3 regions of the Vibrio sp. 03_296 genome follow, and region 3 is predicted to be linked to each of the others. Evidence: riboswitches for the same ligand, from Rfam matches in the RefSeq annotation. Region 3 holds a riboswitch; each other region holds the start of a gene.
The links. A riboswitch is a leader RNA that binds a small molecule or an ion and turns the genes downstream of it on or off. The one in region 3 is predicted to bind thiamine pyrophosphate.
Positions count from the first base shown of each region.

Region 1: it holds a riboswitch for thiamine pyrophosphate, as region 3 does, so the genes downstream of both, thiC (phosphomethylpyrimidine synthase ThiC) here and thiB (thiamine ABC transporter substrate binding subunit) in region 3, are expected to answer to the same signal.
Region 2: it holds a riboswitch for thiamine pyrophosphate, as region 3 does, so the genes downstream of both, thiD (bifunctional hydroxymethylpyrimidine kinase/phosphomethylpyrimidine kinase) here and thiB (thiamine ABC transporter substrate binding subunit) in region 3, are expected to answer to the same signal.

Region 1 covers NZ_NPKW01000038.1:9,512-16,125, reverse strand. The annotation lists gene CIK04_RS03230 (multicopper oxidase family protein) at 1-1,233, shown strand, start outside; gene crcB (fluoride efflux transporter CrcB) at 1,357-1,737, shown strand; TPP riboswitch at 1,809-1,907, shown strand; gene thiC (phosphomethylpyrimidine synthase ThiC) at 2,054-3,997, shown strand; gene CIK04_RS03215 (thiamine phosphate synthase) at 4,000-5,334, shown strand; gene CIK04_RS03210 (HesA/MoeB/ThiF family protein) at 5,324-6,160, shown strand; gene thiS (sulfur carrier protein ThiS) at 6,141-6,350, shown strand; gene CIK04_RS03200 (thiazole synthase) at 6,355-6,614, shown strand, end outside.
Region 2 covers NZ_NPKW01000091.1:1,969-8,135, forward strand. The annotation lists gene CIK04_RS11540 (HAD family hydrolase) at 72-875, shown strand; gene CIK04_RS11545 (hypothetical protein) at 1,028-1,318, shown strand; gene CIK04_RS11550 (TetR/AcrR family transcriptional regulator) at 1,703-2,146, shown strand; gene CIK04_RS11555 (phosphatase PAP2 family protein) at 2,480-3,229, opposite strand; gene thiD (bifunctional hydroxymethylpyrimidine kinase/phosphomethylpyrimidine kinase) at 3,390-4,229, opposite strand; TPP riboswitch at 4,318-4,416, opposite strand; gene trmY (tRNA (pseudouridine(54)-N(1))-methyltransferase TrmY) at 4,564-5,160, opposite strand; gene CIK04_RS11570 (DUF3087 family protein) at 5,349-5,867, shown strand.
Region 3 covers NZ_NPKW01000115.1:1,600-8,213, reverse strand. The annotation lists gene yjgA (ribosome biogenesis factor YjgA) at 1-448, shown strand, start outside; gene thiQ (thiamine ABC transporter ATP-binding protein) at 541-1,245, opposite strand; gene thiP (thiamine/thiamine pyrophosphate ABC transporter permease ThiP) at 1,239-2,846, opposite strand; gene thiB (thiamine ABC transporter substrate binding subunit) at 2,856-3,863, opposite strand; TPP riboswitch at 3,930-4,056, opposite strand; gene CIK04_RS13955 (flavin prenyltransferase UbiX) at 4,086-4,730, opposite strand; gene mpl (UDP-N-acetylmuramate:L-alanyl-gamma-D-glutamyl-meso-diaminopimelate ligase) at 4,747-6,108, opposite strand; gene fbp (class 1 fructose-bisphosphatase) at 6,450-6,614, shown strand, end outside.

The DNA.
Region 1 (6,614 bases), on a different contig from region 3:
CCTGGTTTTACTACGGATGTGCTCGCCTTTAATGGCTCTATTCCTGCCCCTACGATTCGTTGTCGACAAGGGGAAGAAGTGATCATTCACTTCACCAACAAACTCAACGAGCCAACTACAATCCATTGGCATGGTTTGCGCGTACCTATTGAGATGGATGGTGTTCCCTTTTTGAGTCAAAAACCCGTTATGCCAGGGGAGAGCTTTACTTATCGCTTTACTCCACCTGACGCAGGAACATTTTGGTATCACCCGCATATGAACAGCGTTAAGCAGCTAGGTATGGGGCTAGTTGGGTTAATCATTGTTGATGAAGCAGAGCCAGTTTCTTTTGATGAAGACCATGCTCTAATGCTTAAGCATTGGCATCTCAATGAGAAAGGTGAATGGAAATCATTATTGGTCCCACGCTTAAGCGCCCGTATGGGAACTCCCGGTGAGTGGGGAACGGTGAATGGCGTCCATGAACCGACCTATCTGTTGAAAGCGAATGCGATGACGAGGCTGAGAATCGCAAATGTGGACAATACCATCACTTATCCTATCGCTATTGAAGGTGTGGATGCATGGGTTATAGCAATAGATGGAAACCCAATAAAAACCCCTTACAAGCTCTCTGAGCACAAGATTGGGCCTGGAATGAGGGTCGATGTCGGGTTAATGGCTCCAGGTGTTGGAGAGCGTTTCTATGTGCGACAAATGAAAGGGAAGTTTCCGTTTGCTCTTTGTGCATTTGAATCGGTCGAATCGGACCTATCTAACCAGAATACACTGCCAACATTGCCGCTCAATCCAATTGCGCCGTTAGATTTAGAAACGGCTGAACAAATTGATTTTGTCTTTGAGTGGGAAGGGGCTGTTACTCCGATGGATAAATCTGGCCAAGCTCTGCCGACGTTTTGGTTGGTGAATAAACGTGTCTGGGAGGGGATGAGCCAAGATTCAATTCCGGCGCCGTTAGCAACGTTAGAGCGAGGGCGGACTTACATATTTAATCTTAAGAACGTGACGCAATATCATCATCCCATTCATTTGCATGGACACACATTTACTGTATTGGAATTAAATGGCCAGACCCTCGCAGAACCGTTTCATACTGATACTGTTTTGCTAGGCAAGAATGGCAGTGCCAAAGCGGCGTTTGTTGCGGACAACCCTGGTCGTTGGATGTATCACTGCCACGTGATTGAACATATGAAAACCGGATTGATGGGATACATTGAAGTAAAGTGACTCCTGTAACTTTTTAAATCTTGGCGATTTACGGATACGTTATCTAAATGAAATTATTGTTTTTTGTACTCGATCTCTGTGTGGATGTGGCTACAATGTGGCCATTAGATTTGTGAGGTTGCTATGAGTCAATTTGCGATTATGGGTTTCATCGCCTTGGGCGGCGCCTTTGGCGCTTGTTCTCGTTACTTAGTGTCAGAGCTCTGTGTTGTGTTGTTAGGCAGAGGTTTTCCATATGGTACGTTAACCGTAAACGTGGTCGGTTCCTTTATTATGGGGCTTTTGATTGCCGCGTTTGAAAGTGAGTTGCTGGCAACTGAGCCATGGCGACAAATAATCGGTTTGGGCTTTTTGGGGGCACTAACAACCTTCTCAACATTTTCGATGGATAACGTATTGCTGATGCAGCAAGGCGCATTTTTCAAAATGGGCTTAAACGTTGTGTTAAACGTGACTTTGAGTATTACTGCTGCTTGGGTAGGTTTCCAATTACTCAAATCGTGAAGCTATGAGCGAAATTGAGTTAAATTTTAAACAGGTCGGCTTGGTTTAACCAAGCCGATTTCATATAATCGCTTCACTTGTCGGAGTGCCTTAGGGCTGAGACCGTTTATTCGGGATCCGTTGAACCTGATCAGGTTAGAACCTGCGAAGGGAACAAGAGAAGATACTTGTACCAGTGCAAACTGGTGTCTTATCAAAGCTTGAATCCACAAATTGAATCTCTAAATTGTGTGTTCAACGCCTCTTGTCACAACTTTCCGCCAAGCATTTTTATCCAAAACCTTTTTATCCAGCATAACAAGAAAGGAAAAATGCTATGTCGAATCGCAAACAAGCGAGACTGGAAGCTAAACAATTCATCGATACACTCTCTGTGCAGCCGTATCCCAACTCCACCAAAGTGTATGTCGAGGGCTCTCGCTCAGACATTAGAGTGCCAATGCGCGAAATCTCCTTGGCTGACAGCCTAGTTGGCGGGACCAAAGAGGCGCCAATCTTTCAGCCAAATGAAGCGGTAAGAGTGTATGACACCTCGGGGGTCTACACGGACCCGACTCATCAAATCGACCTCTATAATGGCCTTCCTAAGTTAAGAGAAGAGTGGATTACAGAGCGTGCTGATACCGAAGTCCTTGATGATGTCAGCTCGATCTACACTAAAGAGCGCTTAGAAGATGAAACGCTGGATGAGTTGAGATATGGCAATCTGCCTCGCATTCGTCGTGCCAAAGCTGGGCATTGTGTCACTCAGTTGCATTATGCACGTAAGGGTATCATTACCCCAGAGATGGAATACATCGCTTTGCGCGAGAATATGGGACGCGCCAAATATCGAGATGAAGTTTTGACTCAGCAGCACGCAGGGCAAAATTTTGGTGCGAATCTACCTAAGGAAATTACCCCTGAGTTTGTGCGTCGTGAAGTAGCAGAAGGTCGCGCGATCATTCCTTCCAACATCAATCACCCAGAATCCGAACCGATGATCATCGGCCGCAACTTCCTTGTGAAAGTTAACGCTAACATTGGTAACTCATCGGTGACTTCGTCGATTGAAGAAGAAGTGGAGAAGTTGGTATGGGCGACTCGTTGGGGCGGTGATACGGTGATGGATTTGTCGACCGGGAGAAACATTCACGAAACTCGGGAATGGATTCTACGCAACAGCCCAGTTCCGATTGGAACCGTGCCTATGTATCAAGCACTAGAGAAGGTCAATGGCGTTGCTGAGAACCTTACGTGGGAAGTGATGCGTGATACGCTGATCGAGCAGGCTGAGCAGGGTGTGGATTACTTTACGATTCACGCGGGTTTGCTGCTGCGCTATATCCCAATGACGGCGAAACGCGTGACAGGCATTGTATCGCGTGGCGGCTCGATCATCGCTAAGTGGTGTTTAGCACATCATCAAGAGAGTTTCCTCTATACCCATTTCCGCGAGATCTGTGAGATTTGTGCGAAGTACGACGTGGCGCTCTCATTAGGCGATGGTTTGCGTCCTGGCTCGATTGCCGATGCCAATGATGAAGCGCAGTTTGCGGAGCTCAGAACGTTAGGGGAGCTAACCAAAATCGCGTGGGAATACGATGTCCAAGTGATTATCGAAGGTCCTGGGCATGTACCGATGCACATGATTAAAGAGAACATGGATGAGCAGCTCAAGCATTGTCATGAGGCACCATTCTATACCTTAGGTCCACTGACCACCGACATTGCCCCTGGCTATGACCACATTACTTCTGGGATTGGTGCGGCCATGATTGGTTGGTATGGCTGTGCCATGCTTTGCTACGTAACGCCAAAGGAGCACTTAGGTCTACCCAATAAAGAAGATGTGAAAACCGGCTTGATAACCTACAAACTGGCTGCGCACGCGGCGGATTTGGCCAAAGGGCACCCGGGCGCGCAAGTTCGTGACAACGCATTGTCTAAAGCTCGTTTTGAATTCCGTTGGCAGGATCAATTTAATCTCTCGCTCGACCCCGATACGGCACGTGCATTCCACGATGAAACCCTGCCACAAGAGTCGGGCAAGGTTGCGCATTTCTGTTCGATGTGTGGCCCCAAATTCTGCTCGATGAAGATTTCGCAAGAAGTTCGTGAGTATGCTAAAGGGCAACAGGCTGAGGAAGGACAGGCGATAGCAGTTAAGCTGTTGGATGACCCATTGGAAGGGATGAAACAAAAGTCCGCGGAATTCAAAGCGTCGGGTTCGGAGTTGTACCACCCCGCAGTGAGTCATGAAGAAGTGGCCGAGGGTTAACAATGAGACTGCTGATTCCTTCTGCCATTATTGAGCTGACGGGAGAAATTCAGCAGTGTTTGCTCTTGGCAAAGCAGCAAGGCTTTGCCATTGACCATATAGAGTTGGGCGTTAGCCCAACTCGTACACTGCAACTGATTTCTTCAGCCAAAACGGTCGTATTCGAAACGGATCTTATCCATAACGACAGTCGTCATCTCGGCGCGTATGACTTTGCGCTTCATTATCATCATTCGCTTGCTCTCACAGACGTATCCACCTATTTGGGTTCAGGTCGCAATGCCAAGACTCTGTTGATCAATTTGCGAGGGGAGCAAGGTGAAGTGTTCGATGTCTGGCGACATCCTTTAGCCGATGAAACTCGCGCACTACGATATTCATTACTCCCAAACTATCCGCAGAACAATAGTGTGGAGTCGAACTATCGACATTTGGCGTGGGTGGTCACGCTCAGCGCACTTGATTTTCCAATCGAAGATTGCCTGACTTTGGCACGTGCGATGTTGAATGTTTCACGTGAAACATGGGTGTCGGATTTTGCTTTGTTTCCTACTCCAGTGTTGCGCCTGGATGAGCTCGGTATCTTACCAAGCCACAGTATTGAAGCGTTAACAAAAGCGTTTCCGCGGATTAGCGCTCAACAGTTAGGGCTCTATCCCGTGGTTGACGATGTCAGTTGGATCGAGAAGTTATTGCCTTTAGGAATTAAAACGGTCCAATTGCGGATTAAAGATCCAAACCAAACCGATTTAGAGCAACAGATTGTGCGTGCGATACAGCTAGGCCGACATTATGGTGCACAAGTCTATATCAACGACTACTGGCAGCTAGCGATTCAGCATCAAGCCTATGGTGTGCATCTAGGGCAGGAAGATTTGCAAGTGGCCGATTTAGCCGCCTTGGCGAATGCAGGTATTGCACTAGGGTTATCTACGCATGGCTATTATGAGCTGTTACGTATTGTTCAACTTCAGCCCAGTTATATTGCGTTAGGGCACATTTTTCCTACCACCACCAAACAGATGCCTTCATTGCCGCAAGGGCTGGTGAGGCTAAAACTCTATCAGCAACTGATTGATACCATGCCTTATGATGATTCCATCACCGGCGTTCCCACGGTCGCCATTGGTGGTATTGATCAAACCAATGCGGCGACGGTATGGCGATGTGGAGTCTCTTCACTAGCCGTGGTGCGAGCGATCACTTTGGCGAAAGACGTGAAGGCAGCAATAGACCACTTCAAGCAAGTCATGGTCTCTAATGCAGCGCTTGCGCGTTTCGACTCAGTATCCACACAGTGTCTTGAGCCAACAAGCGAGGCCAATCATGTTGAATGATCGGCACTTTACTCGTTATCAAAGACAAATTGCATTAACGGAAATCGGTGAGTCGGGTCAGGCTAACTTACTTCAAGCACATGTATTGATCATTGGTTGCGGTGGTCTGGGTAACGCAGCGGCGCTCCATTTGGCTGCGGCGGGCGTCGGTCATTTGGTGTTGGTTGATGATGATGTGGTCGAAGAGAGTAATTTGCAGCGTCAAATTGCCTTTCGTCAGCAACATCTCGCCAGTCTCAAAGTGGATGCACTGGGAGAGCAGTTGAAGCAACTCAATGCAGAATTACGTGTTCGCACCATTGATAAGCGTTTGAATGAGCAGCGTCTCAACTTGGAAGTGATGTTGGCGGACATCGTGCTCGATTGTACGGACAACTTTCCATCGCGCCAGTTGATCAACCAAGCCTGCCTGAATCAACGCACGCCTTTGGTGTCTGCCTCGGCAATTGGTTGGAAAGGGCAATTTATCGCGTTTGATTTTGGCTCACGCCACTCAATCCAAACGAAACAAGATGCCTCGTCGACAACGACGTCAGCAAACCCTCCGTGCTACCACTGCCTTTTTCCATTTGCAGAGAATCCCACGCAGAGCAAGTGCAGCGATGCAGGGGTGATAGGTCCTGTTGTGGGGCTAATGGGAAATTATCAAGCAATCGCAACGATTCAAAAGCTGGCAACGGGAAGGTTTCAAACCTCTTGCCATCAGTTGCATCTGTTTGATGGGCTCACGTTAAGTTGGCAGCAGTTGGCGGTAGTGAAAGATCCAAGTTGCCGCGTTTGTCAGGTTCAGAAACAGGAATCAAGCAATGAACACCATAGCCATTAGCATCAACGGCGAAAGCTACGAGGTGCCAACCAACGCGACGTTGGCATCCATCATTGAGCATCTCTCACTGCCTCACTTGGGTTGTGTTTTTGCAATCAATAATCAAGTTGTCCCACACAGCGAATGGCAAACCAAAACGCTCAGTCGTGGTGATGCTATCTCACTATTTCAGGCGATTGCTGGAGGATAAGCGCATGCTCAAAATCGCAGACAAACAATTTCATTCTCGCTTGTTCACGGGCACTGGCAAATTTGCTAACAGCCAATTGATGTCACAAGCCATCAAACAATCGGGTTCACAGCTCGCTACTATGGCGTTGAAAAGAGTGGATATCCACGATCAGCAAGATGACATCTTGTCGCCACTGTTGTCAGCGGGGGTTAATTTACTACCCAATACCTCCGGCGCCAAGAATGCCAAAGACGCCATTTTTGCGGCGCATTTAGCGCGTGA
Region 2 (6,167 bases), on a different contig from region 3:
TCAATACTGTACAAACTCGATATTTTCTGGTGACATAACGGCCTTTCTCTTCTGTTTAGAGTCGTAATTAAATGTCGTTGTCAGAAATCAAATTCATTGCTGCCGATATGGATGGCACCCTACTGGATCCATTAGGAAAATTGGCACCAGAGTTTTTCCACATCTATCAAATGTTAGAAGATAAAGGAATTATCTTTGCGGCTGCCTCTGGTCGGCAGTATTACAGTCTACGTGAGACGTTTTCCCCAATCAACGAGCGCATGATGTTTATTGCGGAAAACGGCACACTGGTCATGCATCAAGGAAAAGAGCTCTACAGTTGTGGCTTAGATGGCGCGGATATTAAAGACATTATTCAGTTGGCTCGTACCATTGACGGTGCCCACATTGTGCTATGTGGTAAAGAATCGGCTTATGTTGAAACAAAGCATCCTGAGGCGATTGAAGAAATCAGCAAGTATTACCATCGCTGCCAATATGTCCCTGATCTACTGGATGTTGATGAGGCTTTTATCAAAGTGGCGATTTGTCATTTTGACGGTTCAAAAGAAAAATTACACACATCATTCAGCGAACGTTTTGATGCGACGCATCAGGTGGTGGTGAGCGCCAAGATTTGGTTGGATGTGATGAACGCAGAAGCGTCAAAAGGCGCAGCAATCAGACATTTACAGCAAACGTTGGGTTTTACACGCCAACAAACCATGAGCTTTGGTGATTATTTCAATGACGTAGAAATGCTTGAACAAAGCTACCATTCCTATGCGATGGCTAATGCCCATCCTGAAGTGAAAGCACTCGCCCGTTTTATCGCACCAAGCAATGAAGAATCTGGTGTTTTGCAGGTTATCCGGCAGCAGGTGTTGTCTGATTAAATGCCCAATCAAATGACTCGATATGCGCAATTTTTTACGTTTTTTGCACGACAAATTAACCGGGATCAATATTCCAACCGATTTGGTCTCCAGTGCGAAGAAACTCTCCTAAACTGATGTTGGGATGGTAATCGCACAGTTTGGAGGGCGTCATGATCACTGTACATAGGGATTATCGAGTGAGTATTAAGCCAGAGCGCTATGCACATGTAGAAATCAACCCAGTAGGAAAGCTTGATGTTGAAATAAAAGGTCAGCGTCAACACTATGTGGCTGATTTTGAACAGTTGGCTTTCTCTAGTGACAAACAAGGGGTGGCATTAGTTTGTCAACAAGCACACTCTCCTTGGAAAGTGATGCTTGCTACCGCAGACGCGCAAGAGCTAAAAAGTTTGGTTAAAGAAGCGCAAGAAGAGTACGAAATCTTAATGCGTGATCTCTAATTTTCATTGTTGCGCCTGCTCATACCTGACTTAAAATGTTTTTGACTGAACAAAATCCTTCGTATTGCGCGAAGGATTTTTGCTTTTTGGCTATCCCCAATAGTGTGAGGCATGCTGATATCGAACTTTGCGAAAATAAATAAAAGACAATGTCTTTTATATTTGTTATTGATAAACACTCAAATTGTGGTCTTTTTTATCATCGCGAGTGCCATAAAATGATACTTTTTGATTGATTGTTGCGCTTTTTGAGCCTTGTTGATAATAATAATAACGGATTTATGAGAGGAGAATGTCGCTAAAGTCGGACCACTTTATCGATCAATTTTCTTGAGCAGGTTTTATGAAAGCGTTAGGATTTGCCGCTTTTAGTAGGAGATGACAATGCCAAGAGTCAGCCAAGCTGTGGCCAAAAAAACACACCAAAATATTATAGATGCATCGTTTAAAATACTCCTGCTAGAAGGCTATGAACACTTAACCTATACGCATATTGCTGAGAAAACAGGGGTGAGTCGTTCTTGCGTCAATGGGCATTTCAAGAAAAAAGAAGAATTATTGGATGAGCTTAAACCGAAAGCGGTCGAACACATCATCCAAGCCCTTGAATTTTCATCCCCTGAAGCCTTTTATCTCTCATGGGTTAACGCTGTAAATGAAGATAGAATGTTTCGGAACCTCATCCAGAATGTGGGAGAGATCATTTGTAGTGCTGAAGGACGAATGTCTCTCACCAATCGAATCTCTGGTGATCCTAAAGAAGCGGAAAAAGCGCTTTATATGGCGATCGGCTATGCAGTCGTCCATATTAGCTGTCCTATATGCTGAGCTAATTAGAAAGGTTTCTGGTGGGTTAAAGTTTAACCAAAGGTAAACCAGTGATGTCACAGAAAAGTCAGTAAATAACGGATGATGGGTTTTATTTCTTTCCTTTCCGTATTGTCTCGCTATAATGTGCTCGTCTAAGTGAGTTGGTCCTCACAGACAACACTTTCTATGCTTTGGTTGTAAAACTAGCTTAGCTTAAATAGCTTTTGGTCGCTTGGTTGTCCTACTTTTACCAAACGACCTTCTTTTTACGTTCATTTTGAACACCATTCAGTTTCTTCATCATTATTCACTCTCCCTATCCTTGGGCGGCAAATATGAAACACGGCTGCTTTAAACTGTGCTTTCCCGAATGCGTAAAAACTTCCTGACCGATGTTGGTATCGGTAGAAAATTTGGCAATAGCGCTGTGATCATGGCAATAAACGCAAGTGAGCCAAATAGATCCTCTGGTCGGTGCATACCAATCCATAAGCGGCTATAAGCGACCAAACTCGCCCAAGCAAGGGTCGTGACAAACGCCACATAGCGCTTTTGCATCAGAAAGATACCCCCAAAGAAAGCCACACATAAACTGGCAAATATTGTATGACCCGAGGGGAAGGAATAATCGGTTTCACCTTCCCAATGTTGCAAACGCCATGGACTGATCGTTTCTTCCTGTGTCTTTACTAGTGTTACTTGTTGAGCCGCATCGAGATTGTAGAAGGCTTGTGGTGTATCAACTAAATGTTCTGAAGCCATCCATTCGGTGTAGGGGCGGGGTGACTCTGTGAGTTTCTTTAATCCCGTTTTTCCAGCAAAACTTAAAACCAGCATAAGTGCTAGTACAGCAAATCGACCCACAACAAAATATCGTCCAGAGTGTTTACGTAAAACCAGCAAGCTTAAAGCGACCAGTGTAATAGCAAAGCCTTTACTGCCAGCGGAATCGGTCACTAGGGTAAAAGTGAGACCAAGAAAATCTGGTACAGGAGACCTCAATTCAATACCTGAGGCAAACCAAGTAACTAAAGTCAGCAAAGCTGCGAAACACGAAAGAGCGACTAGTGAGTAACGTTTTGGTGTGAATACTGTTTTCATCGAGAAAGCTTGTGAAGAAAAACCGCCATTATAGGTGAGTGTGCAAGATGAAAGTATCAAGCATCTGTCAATTATTTCGAGATGGGTTCTCAGCTCGGTAGCGCTGTAGGCCATGGGACAGCACTTACTCCCGAGCAAAAGATGACGATGGAGGACTTTTCTAGCGGACGTGCATGTGTCCTGCAAAGAAGTGATTGACGGGGCCATGACCTTGACCAACGGATAGCTCATCGGCATGAGCGATCGCCTGTGATATGTATTGCTTGGCCAAAAAGACAGCCTTGTGTAAGCGATGACCTTGAGCCAAATAAGACGCGATGGCTGAAGATAACGTGCAGCCAGTACCGTGGGTGTTGCGTGTAGAGTGGCGTTTGCTACGGATGAATTCACAAAACTGTGGCGTGATCAAAAGATCGCTACTGTGGGACTCATTATACAAATGCCCGCCTTTTAATAAGATGGCAGGGCAGTTCAGCGCTTTTAAACTTTCGACGCTCGAGATCATCTCATGTTCAGTGTTAGGGATGGGCATTCCGGTGAGCGCCACATATTCAGGGATATTCGGCGTCACGATATCTGCCAGTGGAATCAAGTACTCTTTCAATGCGGCGATCGCATCTGGTTGTAATAACGCCTGGCCGCTGGTGGAGATCATCACGGGGTCGAGTACCACTTTCGCTGGCGAATATTGGCGAATTTTTTCGGCAACCAATCGAATAATATGACGGTCTGCAAGCATACCAATTTTAACCGCTTGAATATTGAGATCGCTGAAAACGGCATCTAGCTGCGCTGCAACAAACTCGGTAGGGATCGGAAATACGGCATTAACGCCCATCGTATTTTGCGCGGTGATGGCAGTGATCACTGAGCTTGCGTAACTGCCCGTGGCTGAAATGGCTTTTATATCGGCTTGTATACCTGCTCCACCCCCACTATCAGAACCGGCAATGGTGAGAACGCATGGAATAAGAGATTGAGTAGTTGAAGTAAGTAGCATCTTGTATCCTAGAACAAGACGTACAGGAACTGTCTATACCAACAATATTACCAACTATATTGGTATACCAACGCATAAAGCAGAAAGCGATATGCGCGTAATAGTTCCCTACGTCAGTATTAACTGAATCAGGTTCAACGGGTCTCGCGTAGCGATCTCAGCCGATAAGGCTCCCCGACTATGTTGGCAAAAATGATATCAGTAATTGAACTCGACGCAAGCGAGTATTCAAGGGAACAAAGACACTTGGAGTGTTATCTACGTCTTGATTGGGATAGAGAACGCCAATGATGAATTTTGAGCAAGAAAAAGGGCTCTAATGAGCCCTTCGCATTTATTCCTGCAGATCCAATTCATTTTGAATCAGAGTGACGCATTGGGAGGCAAACAACATTTTAGGGCCAAGGCTAATGTTTTGCGTTCCGAGACGCTTCAGACTGTTAAAAGTTTTCTTTGGCATCGGAATATGGTCAGTAAGTAAAAAACAAGGATTGGCGGCAAACTTAATGTCGCGAACAAACTCGCCTTTCTTTTCCAACATATATAGCTGATGGTCTTCAGCCAACTGCTGGACCAATCGTTCAAAGCTAATTGTACGAACGGTCACACCTGGTTCGACATTTCTTAATTCTTCTTTGCCCATACCCGTAGAAGCATCAAGCGCACGAACAACAATGTTCAACAAGTTTGCCTCGTGGAAGCCACCCACGTTTGAGACTTCGTTAGAGTGAATGGTAATTGTACGCGAAAAGTCTTTGGTACTCTCTAAAACCAGATGAACGACAACATCTTGTCGATGTGACTGTGCGACAAACATCGTGTTCATTAGAGTATGTGCAAGAATCTCAGTATGAGCCTCGTTACCGACTCCTTCTAATAAAGCTCGACTGTTTGTCGGCGCCGCGCGTGCGCGTAATACAAATGTACGCATGATAGACCTTTGCAGTGAATTCGAATGCACGGAGTATATACCCAACAAATAGTCTGTTGCGAGTCATGCTGCTATCAAAGTGTAGAGTGAAAGAGAGAGCGATTGAGAGAAAGCTTACAAAGGAAACGTTGCGAGTGCGTTTTGCTTGGTTAAACTAGTCTGGCACTAAAAGAAGGAGGGCGGTATTCGTGCGTCAAATAAATAAAGAAGAATATAGAAAGAAAGGGAACATGGTGATAGTGGTATTTCTACTGGCTTTTGCTTGTTCTGCCATTGCATTTAGTACATTGTTGATTGCCCTATTTGGCAACACAGAGATTGTAGAAGGCGAATCGACGGGCAATTTTGTTTGGAATCTCTTAGGAGTAGTAATAGCGTTTGTCAGTACGCTTTCAATAATGAATCAAATAAAGACACATCGCTATTTTGATGAGCTCTTGTATGTGTGGAAGCTCAAACAGACTCATTTAAAGATCTATCGAAAGTTGAATATCCTCAAGAATGCTGCACACAACGAACACAATGAGAAAGCAATAACCATTCTCAAGTTCTACTATCAAACTCAGCAGCAAGTGTTCGAGTTAGACAACAATACACTGACAATAAAGAGTGTATTGAATGAGCTGGAAAGGATTCGTCAGTGGGAAGAAAGCCACAGAGTACTCAATGTATCCGATTTCCAAGATGCTTGGTTGAACGATTTCTGACGAAAATAGATGCTTTTTCTTAACATGGAACCAAGAAAAATAACCATTTGTTCATTGTTTGCGCATGCGAACGGGTTTATGACATTTTTTATCGAAAAGCACTTGCCAAAGAAACTGCCTTCCCTATAATGCGCATCCACCGACACGGCAGACGGCGTAAGGCCTCAGCAACGTCGGGTGAGGTAAAAGCTTCTGAGAAAATAAATTTGAAAAAGTGTTTGACTCTTCAAATTAACTCGCTAGAATGCACCTCCGCTTTGAGAGAAAAACTTCTCGAAAAGCAAGCTCTTTAACAATATA
Region 3 (6,614 bases):
GCTAGTGGAACTCAAACCTTCGGTATTGGCTAAGTTCCCAATCAGCGAAGAGTTACTTGATGCAATCAAAGATGCGCAGCGTTTCAAAAACGAGGCCCGTCGTCGCCAGTTGCAATACATTGGTAAAGTGATGCGCCAAGAAGATCCAGAGCCAATTCAAGCGGCGCTGGACAAAATCCGTAACAAGCACTCGCAAAGCACCGCTGTGCTGCACAAGCTAGAAACGCTACGTGAGCGTATTGTTGAACAAGGTGATAGTGCAATTGATGATGTGGTTGCACTTTACCCTAAAGCAGATCGCCAGCGTTTGCGCCAGTTAGCTCGTATGGCGACAAAAGAGAGACAAGCGAACAAACCACCAAAGTCGTATCGTGAAATCTTCCAGATCTTAAAAGAGCTTAATGATGACGCGGTTTCAGACTCGATCGAAAACGAGCTAAAACAGTAATAGCGACACTGTAAAAGATAAGAAACAAAGGTTGGCTCACTGCCAACCTTTTTTATCTCTGCACTACAACAGATCGTTGCCGCCTTTATCTATCATACTGCGGCTTGGAAGAACGCTACCAACTCAGGGTGGCTGTGCTTTTCATTGAGGCTTGTAATGGGTCCATGCGCGGCAATGGTACCCTTGTCGATATAGGCAAAATGGCTAGCAATGGCACGTGCATCACTTAAATGGTGCGTCACCATCAATACCGTAATGGCGCGCTCTTGCGCCAGCTGTTTGACGAGCGAGAGCATTTCTTCACGCAAGACGGGATCGAGCGCGGAAAACGGCTCATCCAGTAACCAAATTGGGTTGGGCTGGACAAAACAACGCGCAAGGGCCACTCGCTGTCGCTGACCACCAGAGAGCTGCTCTGGCAGCCGATCTAAATAGGCTTCAATGCCAACCTGCTTTGCCGCTTGCTCCACTTGCTTTTGTTGCTGTGACGTCAGCTTCAAACCGGGATGCAATCCCAACGCAATGTTGTCACGCACCGTAAGATGAGCAAACAAATTGTGTTCTTGAAACAACATCGAGAAAGGGCGCTGCGCGGGAGAAAGCGTATTGAGCAAACGCCCCTCCAATGCCATGCGACCCGACTGAGGCGAAATGAACCCTGCCAGCAGCGCCAGCAAGGTGGACTTTCCTGCCCCACTTGGCCCCATCAACGCCACAATACTGCCTGCTTCTACCTCTAAATCAAAAGCAAACAGGTCTTGATGATAGTAATAATGCACCTGTTGCAGCGTTAGCATGGTGACTTCTCCTGATGTTGATTCGATTTGGTGCTGAGTAAGGACTCACTCAGGGCAAAACAGCCGACACTCAGCAGCAATAACGTGAGTGACACCACCGCTGCTGCCTCCATTTGATAACTGCCGAGTAACTGGTACAGATAGAGCGGTAAGGTACGAAAATCTTGGCTACCAAATAAGGCAATTGCGCTCAAATCACCAATGGAAAACATAAAACAGAGCGCAAACGCATTGGCGAAAGGTTTACGCAGTGCGCGCCACTCAACGATTTTAAAACGATTCCACCCACTTAAGCCCAATGTAGCAGCCAAGTATTGATACTGCTGCTCGCAATGCAGCATCGGCTGAGCGAGCGTTTTAATCGCGTAGGGTAATGCCATCAAACTGTTGACGAGGATGACGATCAACAGCGCCAAACTGAACACATCTGCAAAACTGCGCAGCAATAAAAACAACCCAGTACTCACCACCAAACCTGGCGTCACCAAAATAATAGTGCCAATCATTTCAATGCCGTCTGCTCGATGTCTCTGAGCTCGAAGTCGCCAAGCACGGCTAGTCAATAAGATGGTAATAGCGGCAGCCACAGCCAAACTGGCTGCACCAAGCGCAACGCGAAACGATGCCCACATTGCCGACCAAAAACGTCCATCGCTTATCACTTCGGGCAGTTTGCTGTTGAGACCACTAATGACCACCATCAAAAGCGGCGGTATGACGAGTAGACATGCGAGTACTATCCATATCGCGTCCCAAATGTTCTGCAACCCGCTTGGTGGTGTGATAGGTTCAAGCCTTTGCTGGCTGCCAACACTAACAGGTAATGGCTTAGTGAAACGTTGGATGCTCAGAACTAAAACCGTGCACAGCAGCATCTGCCAAATCGCGAGCAACGCCCCCGATCGCAAATCAAAATCGAACTTAATCGCTTGATAGATGGCCAGTTCAATCGTGGTCGACTTTGGCCCACCGCCCAATGCCATCACCGCGGCAAAGCTGGTGAAGCAAAGCATGAACACCAAGCCACACACATGTGGCAGTTGCTGACGCAATCGCGGCCATTCGACCCAACGAAACTTCTGCCAACTGTTCATACCAAGATGAGCCGCCAGTTTATGCTGCTCTGCCGGAATCGACTCTAAGGTTTGCAGCAGCAATCGCGCCGCATACGGTAAATTGAAAAACACGTGCGCGAGCAAAATGCCGCTCAATCCATAGATAGAAAAGGGCAATTTGGCGTCAAAGCTTGCCAATATACTCGCCAACCAACCACTGTTCCCATAAATGGCCAACAAGCCAAACACGCCAACCAATACTGGCAGCACCAAGGTGGACGCAAACAATTTGAGCAATAACGAACGGCCAACAAAATGTCGCCGAGACAAGGCGTGTGCGACGGGAAGCGCCAAACTGACACTCAGCAGCATCGACAACGTCGCTTGAAGAAAACTAAATTGCGTAACATGGCGGTAATAAGGATCTTGCCATACCGCAGTGAGATCCAGCGTCGGCGTCGCCAACAAGAGCGCCGAGAGAGCAGAAACAACAAAGGTCGCGATGATCATCGCGACCCCAATGCCCAATTTAGGAACCGAATTCAATGCTACGCCTTAAAACGTCAACGCGCTTTGCCATTCGCGAATCCAAGCTTTACGCTGCTTCGCCACCTCTTCTGCACTGAAACTCAATGCCTTCTCAGGCACCGTTAAACTGCCGTAGCCCTCTGGCAGCGTCACGTTGGTCACTGGGTACATCCAGTTGCCCGTAGGCATTGCCCCTTGGAACTCATCACTTAAAATGAAACGCATAAACTGATCGGCTAACGCTTGATTTGAGCTGCTTTTCACTTTTGCTGCGACTTCCACTTGCATGTAGTGACCTTCGCTAAAATCTGCCGCTGCAAATTGTGCGTCATTTTCAGCAATCAGGTGGTACGCTGGTGAGGTAGTGTAAGAGAGCACCATATCCGATTCCCCTTTGAGGAACATCGAGTACGCTTCCGACCAACCTTTCGTGACCGTCACGGTTTTCTTCGCCAGTTGCTGCCATGCGCCCGTCACGTCATCGCCATACACCGACTTCATCCACAGCATCAAACCTTGACCGGGCGTAGAAGTGCGAGGGTCTTGGTAGATGACTTTCAGATCATCACGTGATTCCACCAGCTCTTTTAAGCTTTTTGGTGGATTCGCCAGTTTGTCTTTGTTGTAAACAAACGCAAAGTAACCGTAGTCGTAAGGAATAAACGTGTCGTCAGCCCAACCATTTGGTAACGAAAGCGCTTGGGTGTTCACTTGATGTGGTGCAAGTAAGCCTGTGGCTTTGGCTTCTGCCATCAAATTATTGTCCAAACCTAAAACAATATCCGCTTTGGTATTACTGCCTTCTAAACGCAAGCGGTTGAGAATCGATACCCCATCGTCCAGCGCGACAAAATTCACATCGCAGCCACACTGCGCTTCAAATGCTTTTTCGACCGTCGGGCCTGGGCCCCAATCGGAGGCAAAAGAATCGTAGGTGTAAATGGTTAAGGTTTTATCCGCCGCAAGTGCAGAAGAAGAGATGCCCATCATTGAAGTGATTGACGCTAGGGCTATCAGGTTTAGAGTGTGTTTCACGGCTCGCTCTCCATTTGACATGAGTTGAGCGGCACAGGCTTGAGGTAGGTGTTAATCGTCCTTACAAATTAATCCCGACTCAATTCCTACGCCAGCATTATCTGGTTCAGGTTTACGGGTCCTAGGCACAGGCCTAATCTCAGCCTCTGTAATGCACCAATGTGCAAACAGATAAGCTCCCCGATGAGTGTTTCGGATTGTAATCGGAATGCCTTCGCTTGGCTATACAGAGTCACCATCATTGCGATGATCGTATCCCCAACGCGGCACCAAAACCTGTTCAATGCCGAGATGATCCAAGATACGCGCGACCATAAAATCAATCAGATCGTCTATCGACTGAGGTTGATGATAGAAACCCGGCGCGGCGGGCATGATAGTGACACCTAACTGCGAAAGCTTGTGCATGTTTTCAAGATGCAAGGTCGAAAAGGGCGTTTCACGCACCACCAAAATCAATTGGCCACGCTCTTTCATCACCACATCAGCGGCACGCTCAATTAAATTGTCTGACATGCCATGAGCAATCGCCGCTACACTCCCTGCCGAGCAAGGGCAAACCACCATCTGCTTCGGTGCGGCCGAGCCAGAAGCCACTGGCGAGAACCAATCGTCTTTACCGCATACCACCAGCTTGTCGGCAGGACAACCCAGATGCTTCACTAGCGCTTGCTGCGCGGCGTCAGGATTGGCTGGCAGTTTGAGACCATGCTCGGTAGCCAACACCACTCTTGCCGCAGAAGAGATCAGCAGGTAGACACGGTAGTCTGCCGCCAGTAATTGCTGTAATAAACGTAGCCCATAAGGCGCGCCAGAGGCGCCAGTAAAGGCTAACGTGATCGATTTTTCTTGGTTTCTCATGCTCATCTAATGTATGTATTTTCTAGCGCGTTGATTTCTCTAAAGCGGTCAGTAATTTACCGTGAATACCCTCAAAACCGCCATTGCTCATGACCAAAATCTGTGTTCCTGCCTCGGCGCGCTGCGCAATGTTCGCCACAAACTGGTCAATGTTATCACTGGTGAATGCGGGTTGCTGACATTGAGCCGCCACGTCCTGCACCGACCAAGCAATTGACTCTGGTTGGTAAAGGAACACTTCATCCGCCTGCTTGAGTGAAGCCGCCAAAGTCTCTTTGTGAACACCACGTTTCATGGTGGCTGAGCGTGGCTCCAGTACCGCGATGATTTTCTTATCGCCCACCTTATTACGTAAACCAGCGAGCGTCAGTTCAATCGCAGTTGGGTGATGGGCAAAATCGTCATACACCGCCACACCATTGACTTCCCCTTTCAGCTCTAGGCGACGCTTGGTATTGATAAAGCGCCCTAGTGCCTCACAAGCCAGATCAGGCGTCACACCCACATGACGCGCCGCTGCGATCGCCATCAACGCATTATCGACATTATGATCACCGACTAAGTCCCATTGCACCGTGCCCACTTGCTCACCATGCAGCCACACTTCAAAGTGTGAACCATCTTTGCTGAGTTTGACCGCTTGCCACTCTCCATCTTGACCGGAAAACTCCTGGTCACTCCAGCAGCCTCGTGACAACACATCCGCTAATGCGACGTCTTGCTTGGGCGCCAAAATACGGCCATTACCAGGAACAGTACGCACTAAGTGGTGAAATTGTCGCTTGATCGCTTCAAGATCATCAAAGATGTCTGCATGATCAAACTCTAAGTTATTCATGATCAAGGTGCGAGGATGGTAATGCACAAACTTAGATCGCTTGTCGAAAAAAGCACTGTCATATTCGTCGGCTTCAACGACAAAAAACATGCTTTCGCCTAAACGCGCGGAGACACCGAAGTTACCGAGCACGCCACCAACAAGAAATCCCGGCTGGTAACCACAATCTTCCAAAATCCACGCCAGCATGCTCGAGGTAGTGGTTTTGCCATGCGTGCCCGATACCGCGAGCACCCAGCGGTCATGCAACAAAAACTCCTGCAGCCACTGCGGCCCAGAGGTATAACGCAGGTTGTGATTCAACACATATTCAACACAAGGGTTACCACGGCTCATGGCATTGCCAATTACCACCAAGTCTGGCGCAGGATTGAGCTGAGAAGGGTCAAAGCCTTCAATAATTTCAATGCCTTGAGACTCGAGCAAGGTGCTCATTGGTGGGTAAACATTGGCGTCAGAGCCGGTCACTTTGTGGCCCAACTGTCGCGCTAAAATCGCAGCACCACCCATGAAAGTGCCACAAATTCCCAAGATATGAATATGCATAAATTGAATCCTGCCATCAGACTGTTTTTTCTCGTTCTCATTATCATGATAACCGTTAGAAAAGCGAGCAGCATTATTGGCCTTGTACCACATGCCGCTCAGTTTTTGCTGTTGGGTTGAAGCAAACGCTGTTTTTTCAGCCACTTTTTATCGAACTCTTCCGTGTAATCAACCGGTTTCATTCGACATACAAATTGAGATCTGCGTCGGTTACTTCATTACCATTAATAAGATCTAAACCTTACACTTATTGGGAGCGCAAACGATAACCTTCGTCACATCCATCAAGAGATGCAGCTCAAACTCCCCCAACATTATTCAGCGAAGTTTAAGGAAATAACATGTCTGGAATGCGCACCCTTGGCGAGTTCATTGTTGAGAAACAAGCGGACTTCCCCCACGCTAGCGGTGATCTCTCTTCTCTTTTGTCGTCGATTCGCTTGGCGGCCAAAATCGTTAACCGTGAAATCAACAAAGCGGGTCTCGTTGATATCACAGGCGCGGCA